DNA from 4 places in the Streptomyces sp. NBC_01460 genome. Region 2 is predicted to be linked to each of the others. Evidence: riboswitches for the same ligand, from Rfam matches in the RefSeq annotation. Region 2 holds a riboswitch; each other region holds the start of a gene.

Region 1 (5,153 bases), 3.9 Mb from region 2:
GATCGCGTAGATGGGCAGCGGGAACGCGAAATCGTGGATGAGGTCGGCCGTTCCCCGGTCCGCGAAGCCATCGATGAGGTGGTCTGTCAGCTCCTGTACACGCGGTGCGAACTCGGCGACCCGGCGCGGGGTGAACGCCTTGGACACGAGGCGACGCAGTCGCGTGTGATCGGGCGGGTCGATGTTCAGCAGGTGCGTCATGAGGTTGGCGCTGCGCTCCCCGGGGATGCCGGTTCTGCTCTTCCCGTGTGCGTCTTCCGCGTGGTGCGCCGGGTTCTTGGAAAGGCGGCTGTCGGCGAGGGCCTGCCGGGCATCCGCGTAGCGGGTCACCAACCAGGCCTCGACACCGCTGGGCAGCGTGGTGCGGTGCACGGGGCTGTGCTCGCGGAGCGAGGCGTACGCGGGATACGGGTCGGTGGCGAACTCCCAGGTGAAGAGTTCCGGCGACGGGGTGTGGTTCACCGGACGACGGTATCCGGCGGGCGCCTGTTGCCACCTCTCGCCCCGGCTCCGCCCGACCGGAGGGGCGGCCGCCCCGGCGGGCCCTGCTGTTCGTCACGCTGCGCCGTACCCGCCTTGCCTTGGCACGGTGCCTTTCGCGCGGCTCTTTTCGGAGATCGAGGCATCGCGCGGGATCTCGCACGGAGTGACAATCAGCACCTCGGACACGGGCACGGCATCCACTACTGCCTGGGGGCTCCGCCGGCCCGTCCGGCGGGGCGGGTGGCACTGGCGACACTGCTGCGCCGCCTTCCCGACCTGCGGCTCACCGCAGATCCTGCCGATTTGCGGTGGAGGGGCGGACTCATCATGCGTGGACTGCGCACGCTTCCGGTGGAGTTCGGACCCGGGCCCTCCGCCGAAAAAAGTGACAGCCTGTCAACTCTGTGACTTTCACGTGATCTCCGCTGCATCGACTTGTGACACACGTTCGAGTAGGGCTAGGTTCACCCCTCGACCCACCCGTCACATGTCAGTCACACGGAAGGCAATCGCATGGGCTCCGCGACCGGCAGACACCGTCGCCCTCGTCAGGCACCCGCCATCGTCGTCGCCGCAGGCGTCACAGGATCGGCCATCGCCATTCCGCTGCTCGGTGCGGGCGGCGCGCAGGCGGCCGACGCGACGACCTGGGACCGGGTCGCCGAATGCGAGAGCGGCGGCATGTGGAGTGCCGACCTCGGCAACGGCTACTACGGCGGTCTGCAGTTCTCGCAGGACACCTGGTCGGCCTACGGCGGCACGTCGTACGCGCCCCGCGCCGACCTGGCGAGCCGCTCGCAGCAGATAGCGGTGGCGGAGAAGGTGCTGGACGACAAGGGCCCGCAGGCGTGGCCCAGCTGCGCGGTGATCTCCGGTCTCGCCCTGGACGGGACGCTGCCCGGCGTCGACCCGGGCGGCGAGCCGTCCGCCGAGCCCTCGGACACCGCGACGCCGTCCGAGACCCCCTCCTCCGAGGCGAAGGACCCGGCGGACACCGCCGACGAGAAGGACACCTCGGACTCGGACGCGAAGGGCAAGGCGAGCGGGAACACGTCCGACGACACGTCCGGCAGGAGCGACGAGGCCGTCGAGTCCTCGGACACCGCGACGCCGTCCGGGACCCCCTCCGCCGAGGCCCCCGGGTCGTCCGGCGCATCGAAGGGTGACGGGACGACGAGCGGGAAGCACCGCGGCACGCCGGCTCCCGAGGCCGGTACGGAGACGGGGGCCGACGACGGGCGCGAGTCCGGCCGCCACGCCTCCCGCGGCGACTCCGACGCGCGGCAGGGCGCGGAGGGCACGTACACCGTCCGCGAGGGCGACAACCTCTGGGCCATCGCCGACGCGCAGGAGCTGACCGGTGGCTGGACCGCGCTCTACGAGGCCAACAAGGACGAGCTGGGCTCCGACCCGGACCTGATCCTTCCCGGCCAGAACCTGGACCTCGGCCTCGGGGCGGACGCGCAGGACGCTCCGGCGGAGACCGCCGCCGCCAACTGATCAAAAGCGGGAAAACACCCCGAAAACAGGGGCAGTTAAGAGACCTATGTCCACTTATGCGTAAGTGAGACATGGGTCTCTTTGCGTCAACTGCTGCGCCCCGTCCGTCCGGTCCGTCCATATTGCGTCCGACCTGCGGAAACGATCCTCGCCGCCGGGACGATACGGGCTGATTGGTCGTTATGTCCATCTTTGAATGTGGGGGTTGCGTGTGTCTACGGTCGGAGCCGCTCGCACCGCGGGCACCCTCGACCGTCACGCCGAATCCTGCCGTCGGCCGAGGGGTACCGACGCGTAAAGCGCCGTAGGCAGGAGCGGGGGAACCAGGTAGGCGCCGGACCCGGCCGTCGGAAGACGGGCGAAGGGACGGCTAGGGGTGGAGCCGCCCGCGGAAGCGGACGGCCGGGCAACTCACAGGCCCGAACCCGACAGCTCACCTCGTAGGCGTCGGTGAGGAGAACCATGCTGCTTTCCAGCAAGGGCAAGCACCGTCGCCCGTCCAAGGCCGTCCGTATCGCGACCCTGGCCGGTGTCACCGGTGCGGCCGTCGCCGTGCCGCTCATGGGCGCGACCGGTGCCTCCGCCGCCTCCGTCGACACCTGGGACGCCGTCGCCCAGTGCGAGTCCGGTGGCAACTGGTCCATCAACACCGGCAACGGTTACTACGGCGGTCTGCAGTTCTCGCAGTCCAGCTGGGCGGCCGCCGGTGGCACGCAGTACGCCGCCCGCGCCGACCTGGCCACCAAGGGCCAGCAGATAGCCGCGGCCGAGAAGCTCCTCGCCCTCCAGGGCCCGGGCGCCTGGGGCTGCGCCGGTGCCGGCGGCCTGACGAACGACGGTGTGGACCCGGGTGTCGACACCGGTTCCGGCCAGAGCGCCGACAAGGCCGAGACGAAGGCCCAGCCCGAGCGCAAGGCCGAGCAGCCCACCACGCGCAGCGAGAAGCGCACGGCCCCCGGGAAGACCGTCACCACCCCGACCGGCAAGAAGGTCGAGAAGGGTGACGGCGAGTACAAGGTGAAGGCCGGCGACACCCTCAGCAAGATCGCCGACGCGAAGAAGGTCAAGGGCGGCTGGGAGAAGCTGTTCAAGCTGAACGACGACATCGTCGACCAGGCCGACATGATCTTCCCGGGTCAGCAGCTCCACCTGAAGTAGTCGGAAACGGCCCGGGGTCCCCCTCCTGCCCCGGTGGCCCGGCCCGGCGCGCAGACCCCCCGCGCGCCGGGCCGCGGCCGTGTCCGGCACCCGTCGAAGGAGTGCCGGCGCGCGCTCACCCAGAGGTGAGCGTTCAACAGTTGTGGTTACTGGCCAGTAGAATTCTGGAGCTTTGCCCGTAATGCAGACCCTTGGGTCCTTTTTCGTCCCAGGGGACGGGCGGACGGCCGACGGAGCGGGCCGAGCCGGTTAGGCTCGTGACGCAAGGCCACAGTGACCCTGCACAACCAGTGTCAGATCCCAGAAGGAGATGCCTCGTGCCGTCCATCGACGTCGTCGTAGCCAGGGAAATCCTCGACTCCCGGGGTAACCCCACGGTCGAGGTCGAGGTTGGCCTCGACGACGGCAGCACGGGACGTGCTGCTGTTCCGTCCGGCGCCTCCACCGGCGCGTTCGAGGCCATTGAGCTTCGCGACGGTGACCCGAACCGTTACCAGGGCAAGGGCGTCGAGAAGGCCGTCCTCGCCGTGATCGAGCAGATCGGCCCGGAGCTCGTCGGCTACGACGCCACCGAGCAGCGCCTCATCGACCAGGCGATGTTCGACCTGGACGCCACCGAGAACAAGGGCTCCCTCGGCGCCAACGCCATCCTCGGTGTCTCGCTGGCCGTGGCGCACGCCGCGTCCGAGGCCTCCGACCTCCCGCTCTTCCGCTACCTCGGCGGCCCGAACGCGCACCTGCTGCCCGTTCCGATGATGAACATCCTGAACGGCGGCTCGCACGCCGACTCCAACGTGGACATCCAGGAGTTCATGATCGCGCCGATCGGCGCCGAGTCCTTCTCCGAGGCCCTTCGCTGGGGTGCGGAGATCTACCACACGCTGAAGAAGGTCCTGAAGACCAAGGGCCTGTCGACCGGTCTCGGTGACGAGGGCGGCTTCGCCCCCAACCTCGAGTCCAACCGCGCCGCCCTCGACCTCATCCTCGAGGCGGTCAAGGAGGCCGGTTACGTCCCCGGCCGCGACATCGCGCTCGCGCTCGACGTCGCCGCGTCCGAGTTCTACAAGGACGGCGTCTACGAGTTCGAGGGCAAGTCCCGCTCGGCCGCCGAGATGACCGAGTACTACGAGGAGCTCGTCTCCGCGTACCCGCTGGTCTCCATCGAGGACCCGCTGTACGAGGACGACTGGGCCGGCTGGAAGGTCATCACCGACAAGCTCGGCTCCAAGGTGCAGATCGTCGGTGACGACCTGTTCGTCACCAACCCCGAGCGCCTCGCCCGCGGTATCGAGGAGGGCTCGGCCAACGCCCTGCTCGTCAAGGTCAACCAGATCGGTTCGCTGACCGAGACCCTGGACGCCGTGGAGCTGGCCCAGCGCAACGGCTTCAAGTGCATGATGTCGCACCGTTCCGGTGAGACCGAGGACGTCACCATCGCCGACCTCGCCGTCGCCGTGAACTGCGGCCAGATCAAGACCGGCGCCCCGGCCCGCTCGGACCGTGTCGCCAAGTACAACCAGCTGCTGCGCATCGAGGAGATCCTCGACGACGCCGCGGTGTACGCCGGACGTTCGGCGTTCCCGCGCTTCCGCTTCGACGGCTGACAGCCCGAGTCCGGAGCACCAGCCTCCGTCCGTCCCCGCATCCGGTCCCGTACCGTGTGCGGGGACGGACGTGCGTAACGGGGAGGCGTGAGACATGGCCGGGAAGGACCGCGACCGGTTCTCCACCGCGACCAGGCTGCGGCTGCTCGGGGAGCAGACGGCGGCCCGCGTCTACCGGTCCCAGAACCGCCGCCAGGCCCGCCGCTCGCGGCTCACGGGCCGGGCCGCGTTCCTCGCGCTGATCGTCTGCTCGCTGGTGGTCGCGCTCGCCTACCCCATGCGGCAGTACGTCTCCCAGCGTGACCAGATCGCCGACCAGGAGAGGCTCTCCCGCGAGGCCCACCAGCGGACCGAGGAGCTGCGCGACGAGAAGGCGCGGCTCAAGGACGACGCGTACATCCGCCGTCT
Region 2 (5,153 bases):
AAGTGAGAGACGCGAAGTGGGAGAAGCGATAGGCATGGACCTGACGATCCTCTACCGGGGCCCGCTCTCCTCGTGCGACTACGACTGCCCCTACTGTCCCTTCGCCAAGCGGCGGGACAGCGGTGATCAGCTCCGCTCCGACCGTGCGGCCCTGGAGCGGTTCACCGCATGGGCCTCGGCGCAGACCGGTGACCGGCTGTCGGTTCTGTTCACCCCCTGGGGCGAGGGCCTGGTGCGGTCCTGGTACCGGAAGGCGCTCGTCGAGCTGTCGCGGCTCCCGCACATCCGCCGGGTCGCCATCCAGACCAACCTCAGCGGCCGCACCGCCTGGCTGGGTGAGGCGCAGCGCGACAAGGTCGCCCTCTGGTGCACGTACCACCCGGGTCAGACGCCGTACGAGCGGTTCCTCGGCCGGTGCCGGGAGCTGGCGGCTCTGGGTGTGCGCCACAGCGTCGGGGTCGTCGGTCTGGAGGAACACCTGGAGGAGGCCCGCCGGCTCCGCTCGGCGCTGCCGTCCGATGTGTATCTCTGGGTCAACGCCGCCGAGGGCCACACGTACACCGACGAGCAGGCCGACCGCTGGACGGCCCTCGACCCCCTGTTCCCCTACAGCAGGCACCCCCACCGCTCGGCCGGACTCCCGTGCAGGACGGGCGGATCGGTCGTCTCGGTGGACGGTGACGGGACGGTGCGCCGCTGTCACTTCGTCCGCGACGAGCTGGGCAACCTCTACGACGGGAGTTATCGGAGCTCACTCGGCCCGCGCGGCTGTCCGCTCGACGTGTGCGACTGCCACATCGGCTATGTGCACCTGGAGACACTGCCGCTGTACGACGTCTTCGCGGGCGGGGTGCTGGAGCGGATACCCGCCCGTCCGATGCGGATACCCGCCCCGGACGGGCTCGTGCCCGCGGACCCGGCCCGGCGTCTGCTCCCCCTCGTCGGCCGCTGACCGCCCGTCAGCGGCAGGGGTCAGAGCGGCAGCAGGTCGGGGCGCTTGGCCTCGACGTGGTCCCCGGAGGACTCCCCGCGCAGTCGCCGCCCGATCCACGGGACGAGGTACTCGCGCGCCCACTGGATGTCGTCACGGCGCACCTCGAACGTCCCGCGGTGCACCTGCGGAGGCCACACCTGGTCCGGGTCGGCCGGCGCGTCGAGGCCGAGGACCTGGGCGGCGCGCAGCGCGACCCGGGTGTGCCCCTCGGCCGAGAGGTGCAGCCTGTCGCTGTCCCACGCCCGCCGGTCCTGCACGGACCGCAGGGACCACAGGTCCAGCACCGGGCAGTCGTAGCGGTCGGCGATGGACCGGACGTGCGCGGTGAACATGGCGATCTTGCCCCGCAGGTGCTTGAGCACGGGGATGCCGCGGGTGTCGAACCCGGTGGTGACCATGACGGTTCCGACCGCCTGGGTCAGCTCGGCGACCGCACGCTCGAAGCGTTCCGCCACGTCGTCCGGGTCGGAACCGGGGCGGAGGATGTCGTTGCCGCCCGCGCAGAAGCTGACCAGGTCGGGTGCCAGCTCCTTCGCCCGGGGGACCTGTTCCTCGACTATCTGGTCGAGGAGGCGTCCGCGTACGGCGAGATTGGCGTACCGGAAATTCCCGTGCGGGTCGTCCGCGGGGCCGACCGTCGCACCGAGGACGGGGAGCTGGTCCGCGAGGAGGACCGCGAGCCGGTCCGCCCAGCCGACGAGCGTCCCGCCGGGGCCGGGGTCTCCGACACCCTCGGTGAAGCTGTCGCCAATCGCTGCGTACGACCCGATGATGCCTCGTTGTCTGTTTCTCGAATCGTCTGCCACAAGCGCTTATCCTGCACCTTCGAATGTGACCTACGCGACCGTAATAAGGGGTTGACGGGTGGTGAGAAAGACCACCCGGTCAGTTTTTGGTAAAGCAGGAATAAGGAGAGGGGCGGTGCGCCGTGGCGCACCGCCCCTCTCCTCGAAGCGATCGAACCGGGTGATGTGTCCCGGACGGAGTCTCAGATGGAGACGCCGTGCGAACGCAGGTAGGCGATCGGGTCGACGTCCGAGCCGTAGCTCGGGCCGGTCCGGACCTCGAAGTGGAGGTGCGGGCCGGTGGAGTTGCCGGTGGAGCCGGAGAGGCCGATCTGCTGGCCGCCGGTCACGGTCTGGCCGGCCGAGACCTCGAGCGAGGACAGGTGGGCGTACTGGGAGTACATGCCGTCGCTGTGCTGGATGACGACCTCGTTGCCGTACGAGCCGCTCCATCCGGCGGAGACCACGGTCCCCTGGCCGATGGATCGGACGCTGGTGCCGGAGGCGGCCTGGAAGTCCGAACCGGTGTGGTAGCCGCTGGACCAGCTGGCGCCTGAGGCGCGGTACTGGGTGGTGACCACGGCGTTCTCGACCGGGGTGGCCCAGCCCGATCCGGTGCTCTCCGACGCGGCGGAGTCGGCGGTCTTCGCGGCCGTCTCCTCGACCGGAGCGGCGGCCTTCTCCGCGGGAGCGGCGGCCTTCGGCGCGGCCTTGGAGGGCGCGGCCTGGGCTGCCTTCTCCGCGGAGCCGGACGCCTTGGCGCCGAGGGTGAGCTTCATGCCCGGGCGGATCAGGCTCGGGTTCTCGCCGACGACGTCACGGTTGTCCTGGTACAGCTTCTGCCAGCCGCCCTTGACCTTCTTGTCGGCCGCGATCTTCGCCAGGTAGTCGCCGGAGACCACGGAGTAGGTCTTCGCCGAGCTCTTGGCCGACGCGGGCGCGCTGTGGGCGGCGGCGGACTTGGCGGCCGGGGCGGCCTGCTCGGCGGCATGGGCGCCGGTGGCGCCGATCAGCGGGAGGGCGAGGACGGCGCCACCGGTCCCGGCGGCAAGGACGCCTCGGGAGATCGGGCCGGTCTTCGTACGACGGTGCTTGCCTTTTGCGGGCATGGGGGAATTCCTCTCCGGCGCCTGCGAGGTGAGCTGTCGGGTTCGGGCTGGAGATGCCCGGCCACGTGGTGCGCGACTTGACCCCAAGCCGTACCGGATCCCTCCGGCCGGCGGCCTACCTGGTTCCCCCGCTCCTGCCACACGTGAGTCGGTGCGGATTCCGGGCGGCGGCAGGATTAGGCGTTCCGTCCGGATTGACCGTGACCGTAAGCGAGCCGGGACGCCGCGAACAAGCCCCGCATTGCGGACCGGAATCGGCGCTTCAATTCCGGTGCGGAATTCCCGTCACACTCCGTGGATCCGGGATCTTGGCTTTCCGCACGGCGTCCGGAATACCTGTCGCGATCTCCGCCACGCACCGTCACGGATATGATCCCGCTCACCCACCTCACCCCATCTCCCGCACAAGCGGGGCATGTTCCGCTAAATACGCCAATACGGACATGTCATGGCCACCACCTACAGGGCGGACCGACACCTCTGCGACCGAGACGGTTGGCCGATGCAGCCATGTCGTATCGTCGCGAGCGTGCCCCCGTCGGCGAGCGGCGCCGACGCCCGACACCCCAGGAGCCCTTGTGACGCAGCTGCCAGAGGTCCCCCCGGCCGGCCCCGAGCCGACGGACGTCGACCTGACCGGTGTCCGCAACTTCCGCGACGTCGGCGGGCTTCCGACCATGGACGGCCGCACCGTGCGCTACGGGCGCCTCTACCGCAGCGGCCATCTCGCCCACGCCACGGAGGCCGACGCCACCTTCCTCTCCGGGCTCGGCCTGCACACGGTCTTCGACTTCCGCAACGCGGCCGACCACAAGCTCGACGGCCTCGACGTGGAGCTGCCGGGTGTCCGGAATGTCAGCATTCCTCTCTCCGACCCGGCCGACGGCGCGGAGTTCTGGCGGCTGGTGCGCGACGGGAACATCCAGCAGCTGCGCTCGATCCTGGCCGACGGCAAGGGGACGGACCGCATGGTCGCCTCGTACCGCTCGATCATCAAGGACCGCACCGCCGAACACAGCCGCGTGCTGCACGCCCTGGCGGAGGACAGCATGCCCGCGCTGATGCACTGTGCGGCCGGGAAGGACCGGGCCGGCCTCTCGGTCGCGGTCTCCCTGCTCGCGGTCGGCGTCGAGAAGGAGGCCATCGAGGCCGACTACCTCAAGTCGAACGACGCGCACCGCCGCTACAAGGTGAAGCGCAGCGACTCCTCGTCGGCGGGGATGTCCGACGAGGTGATGGAGCTGCTCAACCCCCTCTTCGGCGCCCACCCCGACTACCTCGGCGCCGCGTTCGCCGCCATCGAGGAGATCTGGGGCAGCACGGACCGCTACTTCCTCGAAGGCCTGAAGATCACCCCCGAGACCCGCGAGCGACTGCGTGAGCGGCTCGTCGAGGACGCGTGAGCACCGGGGTCAGCCCTTGCCGGCCACGGTGAAGAGAAGGAAGAGGAAGGCCGCGACCACGTGCCCGGCCACCAGGTAGGCGAGGAGCCGGATCACGACGCCGCGGGGCATCCGCCGCTCCTGGGTGTCCGCGCTCCTCGCCCTCCGGGGAGTCAGGGGGTCGTAGTGCTCCGAATCGGACATGACAGTCCTCTCTTCCGGCATCTGGGACCGGCGTGACGAACGGGACGGGACGTGCGGTGCGGGGTGCGTGAGCGGGATCAGAGCCGGTGGACCGTGCTGCCCAGGCACAGCTCGGCGGTGGGGCTCTGCAGCAGCGTGTGGACGAAGAGCAGGCGCGCCCCGCCGGCGTCGAGCGCTGCGATCCGGTGCGGGGTGAGCGAGTCGAAGTGCGCGCTGTCCCCCGGACCGAGGTCGTGGACGGTCTCGCCGAGCACGACCCGGAGCCGGCCGTCGAGGACGTACAGCCACTCCTCACCGGGGTGGACACGCACGAGGTCCCCCTCGGTGCCGTACGGGACGTGGACCCTCAGGGCCTGCATGGCGCGGCCCGGTCCACCGGCCTGCCGGTAGACCCAGCCGCCCGCTCCGGTGCCGCGCGGCGTGGCCTCGAGGCGACCGCCGCGGACGATCGCGTCACGTTCGGGCGGCATCTCCCCCAGGAGCTCGGAGACGGTCGTACCGTAGACACGGGCGAGGCCGAGCAGCATCGGCAGCGAAGGCTGTCTGCGGCCCGTTTCGAGCCGGGAGAGGTGGGCCGGCGAGAGGCCGGCCCGCCCGGCCGCCGCCTCCAGCGTGAGGCCGCGGTCGCGCCGCAGGTCGCGCAGGCGCGGTGCGACCCCGGGGAGCTCGTCGGCCACCC
Region 3 (5,153 bases), 2.9 Mb from region 2:
CCGGCACTACGGAGACGTCGGTCTCCTGGCACCGAGCCGCACGGGTGCCAACGGTTACCGCTATTACGGCCAGGAGGCTCTGGTCCGGCTCCAGCGCATCCTGCTGCTGCGGGAGCTGGGGCTCTCCCTGCCCGCGATCAAGGACGTGCTGGAAGGGCAGCGGGACACCTCCGCCGCGCTCCGGACCCATCTGCGCCTGCTGGAGCAGGAGCGGGAGCGCATCGGCCGGCAGATCGCCTCGGTGCGGACCACTCTCCACCGGACCGAACAAGGGGAGGAACTCATGGCGGAGGACGTGCTCGACGGCTTCGATCACACGGAGTACGAGCAGGAGGTCACGGAGCGCTGGGGCAGGGAGGCGTACGAGCGCGGCGGCCGGTGGTGGCGCGGACTGACCGAGGACGAGCGCGCCCGCTTCCAGGGCGTGCACGAGGTCATCGCCCGGGACTACGGGGAGGCCAGGGCCGCCGGCCTGGCGGCGGACAGCGAGCAGGTGCAGGACATCGCGCGGCGGCACTGCGAGTGGCTGTCGGCGACCACGGAGCCCACGCGCGCGTACGTGACCGGCCTCGGGGAGATGTACGTCGCCGATCCCCGCTTCGGGAGGAACTACGATCGCCACGGAGACGGAACCGCCGTCTTCGTACGGGATGCACTGACGATCTACGCGCAGCGCCGGCTCTCCGACTGACCTCCGGAGGACGGGGCTCCGGCGTGCTCCTCCCTTTGGCCGATGACGAGTCGCCGCTCGGCGCGGCTCCGGCCAGCCTGGGTGGGGCGCGGTACCGTCCGCAGCCGTGGGTGGACCGGGCAGGGGTGTTGCACAGGTGGGGAAGCGGGACGGACGCCGACGGGGCGTTCCCGGGAGCGCCCGCTCCCAGCGGTTCGTGCGTGCGTTGCCCGCCCTGATGATCTGTGCCGGGGTGGCCTTCGACCTCGCCACGCCGCCCGAGGTCACCGCTGTCCCGCTCTTCGCCGCCGCGGCGCTCGTCGCCGCCCCGTTCTTCTCGCTGAGCAGCACCGTCCGCATCGGGATCGCCGCGGTCCTGGTCGTGCTCGCCATCCGGCTCTCGGACGGCGTGCTCCTCAGGGTCACGCCGGTCACCGACCTGCTCACGCTGATCACCGTCGTGGCCCTGTCCCTCGTGATCAACCGCGTCGTGCACCGCGGCAACGAGCAGCTCGCCTCGGCGAGGGTCATCGCCGAGACGGCGATGCGTGCGGTGCTCCCGGTGCCGGACGCCCGGATCGGCGGGCTGCACATCGCGGCGCGGTACGAGGCGGCCCAGGCGGACGAGTTCGTCGGCGGCGACCTCTTCGCCGTCGCGGACACGCCGTTCGGGGTCCGGCTGGTGGTCGGGGACGTGCGGGGCAAGGGGCTGGACGCCGTCGCGGCCGTGGCCGTGGTGATCGGGGCGTTCCGGGAGGCCGCCGAGCAGGAGCTGTCGCTGGAGGGCGTGGTCCAGCGACTGGAGCGGGCGCTGGCCCGTGAGGGCTCGCGGCGGGGCGGGCTCGACTCCATGGAGGGGTTCGTCACCGCGGTCCTCGCGGAGATCCCGGCCGGTTCGGACACCCTGCGGGTCGTCAACCGCGGCCATCCTGAGCCGCTGGTGCTGCACGCGGACGGGGCGCTCGACGTGCTGGCCCCGACCGTGCCCGCCCTGCCGCTCGGGATGGGGCTGGACGTGTGGCCCGACCGGTCGGACGAGTGGGCGCTGCCGGCCGGGGCGACCTTCCTGGCGTTCACCGACGGCCTCTCCGAGGCGCGCGACGCGCAGGGTGTCTTCTACGACCCGGCGGCCCGGCTGCGCGGCCGGCTCTTCCCGGGGCCCGAGGAGCTGCTGTCGGCGCTCACCGACGACGTACGGCTGCACACCGGTGGCCGGTCGACGGACGACATGGCGCTGCTCGCCGTCGGCCGGCCTTCGCACGGGCAGCAGGAGCGACGGACGACGGTGAAGATCGTGGGGCGGGACAGTGAATGACCGGTCGCGACTTTCGGTAGTCGAAGGACCGCGCTCCGCATAACATATGACGCACCATCAGAAACTGCTGGCTGGATGAGTGGTGCTCAACTCGCCCGTTTGCGCCCGTTTGACCCCTGAAAGTCCAGGCCGGAGGCGTGAACGATCTGTGGGAACAGCTTGGAATCGGACCCGGGTGTCTATTAACGTTCGATAACGCAGCGCGGTTGTACCCGCCGTCGCAAGAGACGGCACCGTGCGCAGCGCCGAATTCCGCAAGGGAACCGGGGAACCACCTACATGGGGTGAATCGGGCACCTGTGTCTCGCGAGAGACGAAGGGGCCCGTAGGAGACCTTCCTGCTCCGAACCCGTCAGCTAACCCGGTAGGCGAGAAGGAAGGAAAGGAGAGCGCCCACGTGGCGTCCAATCAGCCTGCCCCCGAGGCCCCGTCATCCTTCAGGACCGGAGGCTTCGGTGATGAGGACAGGACGTGGGAGGAATGGAACCCCACCGAGGAGTCCATCCGCCCCGTACGCGGCCGTCATCGCGTAGCCAAGCAGCGCGGTCTCGCCCGTAGCTCCACCGTCCTCGGCGTCGGCGTCATCGCGGCCGTCGGTGCGGGCGGCATGGCCACCGCGCAGAGCAAGCCGCCGGTCTCCATCTCTCTTCCCGATTCCATCGCGGACAACCTTCCCGACGCCAAGTCCCTTCCCGGCGTCGGTGCCTTCATGTCCGGCGACTCCGACGCGGAGCACGAGACGGCCGCCGCGTCCTCCCCGCTCACCACGGCCGGCATCACCGCCGCCGAGGCCCAGCAGGGCACCACCGACGCGGGCGAGGCCCTGCGCGCCCGCATCCTCCAGCAGGCCGAGCAGCAGTCGGCGGGAGCCGAGGCCGAGGCCAGGGCCGCCCAGGAGCAGGCGGCGGCCGAAGCGGCCGCGACCCAGGCCGCCAAGCAGCAGAGCGCCGCCGAGGCCGAGGCCGCCGCGGAGAAGAAGGCCGAGGAGGAAGCGGCGAAGAAGAAGGCCGAGGCCGAGCGCCTCGCCAAGCTCGCCGCCAGCTACGCCGTCCCGACCTCCTCGTACACGATCACCTCGACCTTCGGGCAGTCCGGCTCGATGTGGTCCTCCGGCTACCACACCGGACTGGACTTCGCGGCTCCCACCGGCACGCCGGTCAAGGCCGTGCACAGCGGCACGGTGAAGTCGGCGGGCTGGTCCGGTTCGTACGGCTACCGCACGGTCCTTGAGCTCGACGACGGCACGGAGGTCTGGTACTGCCACCAGTCCTCGATGGACGTCACCGCCGGACAGAAGGTCACCACCGGCGAGACCATCGGCCGCGTCGGCGCCACCGGCAACGTGACCGGCCCGCACCTCCACCTGGAGATCCACACCGCGGACGGCTCGGGTGTGGACCCGATGAGCTGGCTGCGCGGCAAGGGCCTCACGATCTGATCCCCGGCGCCGCTCCTCGGCGCACCGGAACCCCGGCGGCCCTGACGCACGACCCCCCGACGTCAGGGCCGTCGGTCTGCCCGGGTCCGCCCGGCGTCGCCTGTCACGGGGGCGCCGGGCCCACCCGGGCCGCGCGGGGTGCGGGCCGCGAATCGGAATAGGTGCCTCCGTCAGCTGGTTGTACCCGGGTATGACTTCTCTGCGCCCGCTCGGTTCCTCCGGCCTTCAGGTCTTCCCCCTCGCCCTCGGCGGCAACGTCTTCGGCTGGACGGCCGACGAGGACACGACCTTCGCCGTCCTCGACGCGTATGTGGCGGCGGGCGGCAACTTCCTCGACACCGCCGACTCCTACTCCGCCTGGATCCCAGGCAACGAGGGCGGTGAGTCGGAGACCCTCATCGGGAAGTGGCTCAGGGCCCGCTCCCGCCGTGACGACGTCGTCATCGCCACCAAGGTCGGCGCCCACCCGGCGTACAAGGGGCTCTCGCCCACCACGATCAAGGAGGCGGCCGAGGCGTCCCTGCGCAGGCTCGGCACCGACCACATCGACCTCTACTACACGCACTTCGACGACGAGAGCGTCCCCGTCGAGGAGATCATCACCGCCCTCGACCAGCTGGTGAAGGCCGGCACGGTGCGGGAGATCGCCGCCTCCAACATCAGCCCCGCGCGGCTGCGGGCCTCCCTGGACTTCTCCGAGCGCGAGGGCCTGGCCCGATACGTGGCACTGCAGCCGCACTACAACCTCGTCTCGCGCGACACCTACGAGGGCGCGCTCCAGGACACGGCGGCCGGTGCCGGTCTTGCCGCCGTCCCGTACTTCGCGCTCGCCTCCGGCTTCCTCACCGGCAAGTACCGGCCGGGAGCCTCCGTCGAGAGCGCGCGGGCCGAAGGCGCGGGCAAGCACCTGGAGACCGAGCGCGGACGCACGGTCCTCGCGGCGCTCGACAGGATCGCCCAGGAGCACGACGCGGAGATCGCCACGGTCGCCCTGGCCTGGCTGGCCTCCCGGCCGACCGTGGCCGCCCCCATCGCCTCCGCCCGTACGGTCGAGCAACTGCCCGCGCTGGTGGCGGTGGCCGGTCTCCGGCTGACCGAGGCGGAGCTGGCGGAACTGACCTCGGCGTCGGCCTGACCTGACGGGGCGGGAGCCCGGCGAGCGCGCCGGGCCCACCGCCGAGGGTGAGTTGGCGGGATCTCCGCCCAGGGTGCGTGCGCGGGGTTCCCCCGGGAGTGAGTGCGCCGGGTCCACTGCCGGACGGCCGGGTTCTCCGACCGGTCCGGAGGCGGCCTAGCGATCCTCCAGGTACGGGTTGTGGCCGCCGTAGTGACGGTGCGGCGCGGGGAGCTGCTGCGGAGGCCCGTTGCCGTAAGGGACCTGACGGGGGAACGGCGGCGGCCCGGGCGGCCGGTGAGCCCGCCGCAGCCGGCCCGTCGCGTGCGCGGCGTACGTCAGGGCCGGGCCCGCGATGTCCCTGCGGTGCCAGAGATGGTGCAGCAACTCCTGCTCGCGGACGGCGAAGTCCCGGCCGGCCCCGTCGTGGCGGGCCCTGCGGCGCAGCATGGCCAGCGACGTCGCGAACGACTCGTACTCCGCGACGGCGCGTGCCGCGGCCCGGCCCCGCGCGGGGTCCGGGTGACTGTTCCAGTGCCTGGCCATGTCGCGGGCCACGCCCCGCGCCCGCATGGAGGCCAGCGCGAGGGGCTCGGCCGGGGTCAGCCAGCCGGCC
Region 4 (5,153 bases), 1.1 Mb from region 2:
CCCGTACCACCACACGCCGATCGGCTCGATGGCCGACCTCGACGCGGCGACCCTGGACGACGCGCAGGCGTTCTTCCGCACGTACTACGCGCCGAACAACGCGGTGCTCTCCGTCGTCGGTGACATCGACCCGGAGCAGACGCTCGCCTGGATCGAGAAGTACTTCGGCTCGATCCCCTCGCACGACGGCAAGCAGCCCCCGCGCGACGGCACCCTGCCGGACGTCATCGGCGAGCAGCTGCGCGAGGTCGTCCACGAGGAGGTCCCCGCGCGTGCGCTGATGGCCGCCTACCGGCTGCCGCACGACGGCACGCGCGCGTGCGACGCCGCGGACCTCGCCCTGACCGTGCTCGGCGGAGGTGAGTCGTCCCGTCTGCACAACCGTCTGGTCCGCCGCGACCGTACGGCGGTGGCCGCCGGTTTCGGGCTGCTCAGGCTGGCCGGCGCGCCCTCCCTGGGGTGGCTGGACGTCAAGACGTCCGGCGGTGTCGAGGTGCCGCAGATCGAGGCGGCCGTCGACGAGGAGCTGGCCCGCTTCGCCGAGGAGGGCCCCACGCCCGAGGAGATGGAGCGCGCCCAGGCGCAGTTGGAGCGCGAGTGGCTGGACCGGCTCGGCACGGTCGCCGGCCGCGCCGACGAACTCTGCCGGTACGCCGTCCTGTTCGGTGACCCGCAGCTCGCCCTGACCGCGGTGGGCCGGGTGCTCGACGTGACGGCGGAGGAGGTCAGGGAGGCCGCCCGGGCCGCCCTGCGCCCCGACAACCGTGCCGTCCTGGTCTACGAGCCGGTCGAACCGGCCGACGAGGCCGACGAGACCGCCGGCACCGACGCGCACGAGGGGGCCGACAAGTGACCGACGCCGCCGTGACTGGAGTAGCGATGGAGTACCACCCGCAGCCGACCGCCGGCGAGGCCAGGCCCTGGGCCTTCCCCGCGCCCGAGCGCGGCGCCCTGCCCAACGGGCTGACCGTACTGCGCTGCCACCGCCCCGGGCAGCAGGTCGTCGCCGTGGAGATCTTCCTCGACGCGCCGCTCGACGCCGAGCCCGAGGGGCTGGACGGAGTGGCGACGATCATGTCGCGCGCCCTGTCCGAGGGCACGGACAAGCGCTCCGCCGAGGAGTTCGCCGCGGAGCTGGAGCGCTGCGGCGCCACGCTGGACGCCCACGCGGACCACCCGGGGATCCGGGTCTCCCTCGAGGTCCCGGTCTCCCGCCTGTCCAAGGCGCTCGGGCTGGTCGCCGAGGCCCTGCGGGCCCCGGCCTTCGCCGAGAGCGAGATCGAGCGCCTGGTCGGCAACCGCCTCGACGAGATCCCGCACGAGCAGGCCAACCCCGCGCGCCGGGCCGCCAAGCAGCTGTCCAAGGAGCTCTTCCCCGCCACGGCCCGGATGTCCCGTCCGCGCCAGGGCACCGAGGAGACCGTCCGGCGGATCGACGCCGCGGCCGTGCGCGCCTTCTACGACGCCCACGTCCGCCCGTCCACGGCGACGGCGGTCGTCGTCGGCGACCTCACCGAGGTGGACCTGGACGCGCTGCTCGCCGAGACCGTCGGGGACTGGTCGGGCAATGCGGGCCAGGCCCGCCCGGTGCCCCCGATCACCGCGGACGACACGGGCCGTGTGGTCGTCGTGGACCGTCCCGGAGCCGTCCAGACTCAGCTGCTGATCGGCCGGATCGGCGCGGACCGGCATGACAGCGTGTGGCCCGCCCAGGTCCTCGGCACGTACTGCCTGGGGGGCACGCTCACCTCGCGGCTGGACCGCGTGCTGCGCGAGGAGAAGGGCTACACGTACGGTGTCCGGGCCTTCGGGCAGGTGCTGCGCTCGACGGCGCCCGGCTCCTCCTCCGGGGCGACCGGGGCCGCCATGCTCGCCATCAGCGGTTCCGTCGACACGGAGTCCACCGGGCCCGCGCTCGACGACCTCTGGAAGGTCCTGCGCACCCTGGCGGCCGAAGGGCTCACCGACGCCGAGCGTGAGACGGCCGTCCAGAACCTCGTGGGCGTCGCCCCGCTGAAGTACGAGACCGCGGCCTCGGTCGCGGGCACCCTGGCCGACCAGGTGGAGCAGCACCTGCCGGACGACTACCAGGCCCAGCTGTACGCGCGCCTGGCGGCGACCGGCACGGTCGAGGCGACCGCCGCCGTCGTCAACGCGTTCCCGGTGGACCGGCTGGTCACCGTCCTGGTCGGGGACGCCGCACAGATCGCGGACCCCGTACGCGCGCTCGGCATCGGCGAGGTGTCGGTCGTCACCGGCTGACATGACGGGACATCAGGGACCCCGGCGGGGCACTCTCGCCGGGGTTCTGTCTTTTGTCTGTTTTAAGCGGAAAATACATGTTCATCCTGTGGGATGTGCGACAAAAGACCCGTTCCGTTTGGCGGGCGAAAGCGGCCCCCTCTAGCGTCGGCCCGGCTGTCCGTCAGACGAATGCCGCATCCGTGGCGCCGGGCAGTCATCGCCGAGTCCCCGTCCGGCGCGAGCCTGGGGAGCCGGGGACCCACGAAGTCCCTGGGGTGAATCGGATCCCTGCACCTCGCACGAGGCTCAGGGGCCCGTAGGAGACCTTCCTGCTCCGAACCCGTCAGCTAACCCGGTAGGCGAGAAGGAAGGAAAGGACCAGCCCCTCCATGGCGTTCATCCGTGCCACCGGGAAGCACCGTGCCCCGAGCCGCCTGACGCGCAAGAGCGCCGAGGTCGCCGGCATCGCGGCCCTGGCCACCGCCGGTGTCATCGGCGCCACCGCGTCCCCCGCCCTCGCCGCGGACTCCGAGGCCGTCGCCCCGTCCTCCACCGGTCTGACGCAGGCCGTCGCCCTCGACACCACGCTCGCCGCCCAGATCGACGCCCAGGCCGAGGCCCAGGCGCACCAGGCCGAGGTCGTGGCCAAGGCGAAGGCAGCTGCGAAGGCCAAGGCGAAGGCCGAGGCCGAGGCGAAGCGCAAGGCCGAAGCCCGTGCCAAGGAGGCCCGTGAGGAGAAGGCGCGGGCAGCCCGCGCCGCCGAGCGCGCCCGGCTGAACGCGTTCCACCTCCCGGTCGCCGGCTCGCACGTGACCACGGGGTACCAGTCCGGCGGCGCGCTCTGGTCCTCCGGCACCCACTCCGGCGTGGACTTCCAGGCCGCGTCCGGCACCTCCGTCGTCGCGGTCGGCGCCGGCACGGTCGTCGAGGCCGGCTGGGGCGGCGCGTACGGCAACAACATCGTGCTCAAGATGAAGGACGGCACGTACACCCAGTACGGCCACCTCTCCTCGATCGGTGTCTCCGTCGGCCAGAGCGTCGGCTCGGGCGAGCAGATCGGCATCTCCGGCTCGACCGGCAACTCCACCGGGCCGCACCTGCACTTCGAGGCCCGGACCACCCCCGAGTACGGCTCGGACATGGACCCCGTCGCCTACCTCCGCGCCCACGGCGTCCAGGTCTGATCCGACACCTCACCACACCGCTCCGACGAAGGCCCCGGCATCCGCCGGGGCCTTCGTCGTGCGTCCGGAAGTGTGTGCGCCGACGCCTCCGCGGAACAGCTCCCTGGCCAAAAGATATCCATGGATTCCGCCCCGCCATCGGAAATGCGCGCCGGTTGCAATAGAGTCGCAGGACAGGCGTCGATCAGCCGCGTTTCGCGGGGATTAAGGCGGAGGTTCGGACATGCGCATTCCCGCGCATTCGGTATGCACGGCAATCCGTGACGACATCGTCTCCGGTGTCTTCGAGCGCGGCAGCCGCCTCACCGAAGAGGTGCTCGCGCGTCGCTACGGCGTCTCCCGCGTCCCCGTACGCGAGGCGCTGCGCACCCTGGAGTCCGAAGGGTTCGTCGTCACCCGCAGGCACGCCGGCGCCTGTGTCGCCGAGCCCACGGAACAGGAGGCCGCGGACCTTCTGGAGATCCGGATGCTCCTGGAGCCCCTGGGAGCCGCACGTGCGGCCCAGCGCCGCACCGAGGCGCACCTCAAGGTGCTCCGAGGCCTGGTCAGGCTGGGGCAGGAGCGGGTCCGCAGGGGCGAGGGAGAGGATCTGCGCTCCCTGGGCGGCTGGTTCCACGAGACGCTGGCACAGGCCTCCGGCAGCCCGGCGCTCATCGCGCTGCTCACCCAGCTCCGGCACAAGATCGCCTGGATGTACGCCGTCGAGCAGCCGGTCCGCCCCGCGGACTCCTGGGCCGAGCACGGCGCTCTCGTCGACGCCGTGGCGCGCCGCGACGCCGAGCGGGCCAGGGCGCTCGCCACCCAGCACGCGGAGCGGGCCACGGCGGCGCACCGGCTGCGGCGCCCCGACCGGCCGGGGCACCCGGCGGCCTCCGCCCGGGTGAGGACTTCGCAACACCACGTAAACATCGCGGGAGTCCGCCATTAACAATTGCGCCGTATACAAAGAGGGGTAATTGCCGGAGGGCTTTCTTTTTGCTGCCCTGATTCAGGATTTCCGGAGCGGTGTCCGCACCTGATCCGGAAACAGAAAAGCCGCGGCTCCCGGTCGGGGGTGCCGCGGCTTTCCCGCAGAAAGAAATCCGGATCGGAATGGCCGGAATCAGACGGTCTCCGGAAGCTCCTCGAGCCCCTCGGCGACCAGCTTCGCCAGACGGTCCAGGGCGGCCTCGGCGTTGTCCGCCTCGGACGCGAGCACGATCTCCTCGCCGCCCTGGGCGCCCAGGCCGAGCACCGCGAGCATGGAGGCGGCGTTCACGGGGTTGCCGTCCGCCTTGGCGATCGTCACGGGGACGCCGGAGGCCGTGGCGGCACGGACGAAGATGGAAGCGGGGCGGGCGTGCAGGCCCTCGGCCCAACCGACGTTGACGCGGCGCTCAGCCATGGTTCTGCCCTTCACGTATCAATGGGTTGTCTAGACCAGTCTCTCATGTGGTGCGCACTGCTGTGCCCGGCGTCGCCGCCGGGCGCCCACCGCCCGTCGGCCCCCTCAGCGTGCCCCTGCCGCGAACCCTCCGCGACCGGTGCGCGGCGCCGTAGGCTTTGCCCATGGAGCCCACTCCGGAGCAGAGTCCGCACCACGCGTACCCCGACCACTGGGAGGCGGACGTGGTGCTCCGCGACGGTGGCACCGCGCGCATCAGGCCCATCACCACGGACGATGCCGAGCGGCTGGTCAGCTTCTACGAGCAGGTGTCCGACGAGTCGAAGTACTACCGCTTCTTC

Evidence for each region. A riboswitch is a leader RNA that binds a small molecule or an ion and turns the genes downstream of it on or off. The one in region 2 is predicted to bind cyclic di-AMP.
Region 1: it holds a riboswitch for cyclic di-AMP, as region 2 does, so the genes downstream of both, OG488_RS15380 (transglycosylase family protein) here and OG488_RS33085 (M23 family metallopeptidase) in region 2, are expected to answer to the same signal.
Region 3: it holds a riboswitch for cyclic di-AMP, as region 2 does, so the genes downstream of both, OG488_RS20025 (M23 family metallopeptidase) here and OG488_RS33085 (M23 family metallopeptidase) in region 2, are expected to answer to the same signal.
Region 4: it holds a riboswitch for cyclic di-AMP, as region 2 does, so the genes downstream of both, OG488_RS28290 (M23 family metallopeptidase) here and OG488_RS33085 (M23 family metallopeptidase) in region 2, are expected to answer to the same signal.

What each region holds. Positions count from the first base shown of each region.
Region 1 covers NZ_CP109473.1:3,486,618-3,491,770, reverse strand. Annotated here, with positions in the region: gene OG488_RS15395 (cytochrome P450 family protein) at 1-462, opposite strand, end outside; partial or broken gene OG488_RS15390 (cytochrome P450) at 634-891, shown strand; gene OG488_RS15385 (transglycosylase family protein) at 997-1,983, shown strand; cyclic di-AMP (ydaO/yuaA leader) riboswitch at 2,274-2,445, shown strand; gene OG488_RS15380 (transglycosylase family protein) at 2,446-3,141, shown strand; gene eno (phosphopyruvate hydratase) at 3,459-4,745, shown strand; gene OG488_RS15370 (FtsB family cell division protein) at 4,840-5,153, shown strand, end outside.
Region 2 covers NZ_CP109473.1:7,343,745-7,348,897, reverse strand. Annotated here, with positions in the region: gene OG488_RS33100 (STM4012 family radical SAM protein) at 1-6, shown strand, start outside; gene OG488_RS33095 (STM4011 family radical SAM protein) at 35-952, shown strand; gene OG488_RS33090 (SGNH/GDSL hydrolase family protein) at 973-1,800, opposite strand; gene OG488_RS33085 (M23 family metallopeptidase) at 1,983-2,888, opposite strand; cyclic di-AMP (ydaO/yuaA leader) riboswitch at 2,894-3,052, opposite strand; gene OG488_RS33080 (tyrosine-protein phosphatase) at 3,467-4,291, shown strand; gene OG488_RS33075 (DUF6126 family protein) at 4,301-4,474, opposite strand; gene OG488_RS33070 (helix-turn-helix domain-containing protein) at 4,552-5,153, opposite strand, start outside.
Region 3 covers NZ_CP109473.1:4,479,758-4,484,910, forward strand. Annotated here, with positions in the region: gene OG488_RS20015 (MerR family transcriptional regulator) at 1-691, shown strand, start outside; gene OG488_RS20020 (PP2C family protein-serine/threonine phosphatase) at 798-1,985, shown strand; cyclic di-AMP (ydaO/yuaA leader) riboswitch at 2,219-2,371, shown strand; gene OG488_RS20025 (M23 family metallopeptidase) at 2,383-3,423, shown strand; gene OG488_RS20030 (aldo/keto reductase) at 3,614-4,558, shown strand; gene OG488_RS20035 (PrsW family intramembrane metalloprotease) at 4,715-5,153, opposite strand, start outside.
Region 4 covers NZ_CP109473.1:6,252,660-6,257,812, forward strand. Annotated here, with positions in the region: gene OG488_RS28280 (M16 family metallopeptidase) at 1-853, shown strand, start outside; gene OG488_RS28285 (M16 family metallopeptidase) at 880-2,262, shown strand; cyclic di-AMP (ydaO/yuaA leader) riboswitch at 2,453-2,620, shown strand; gene OG488_RS28290 (M23 family metallopeptidase) at 2,634-3,428, shown strand; gene OG488_RS28295 (GntR family transcriptional regulator) at 3,652-4,356, shown strand; gene OG488_RS28300 (HPr family phosphocarrier protein) at 4,531-4,812, opposite strand; gene OG488_RS28305 (bifunctional acetate--CoA ligase family protein/GNAT family N-acetyltransferase) at 4,977-5,153, shown strand, end outside.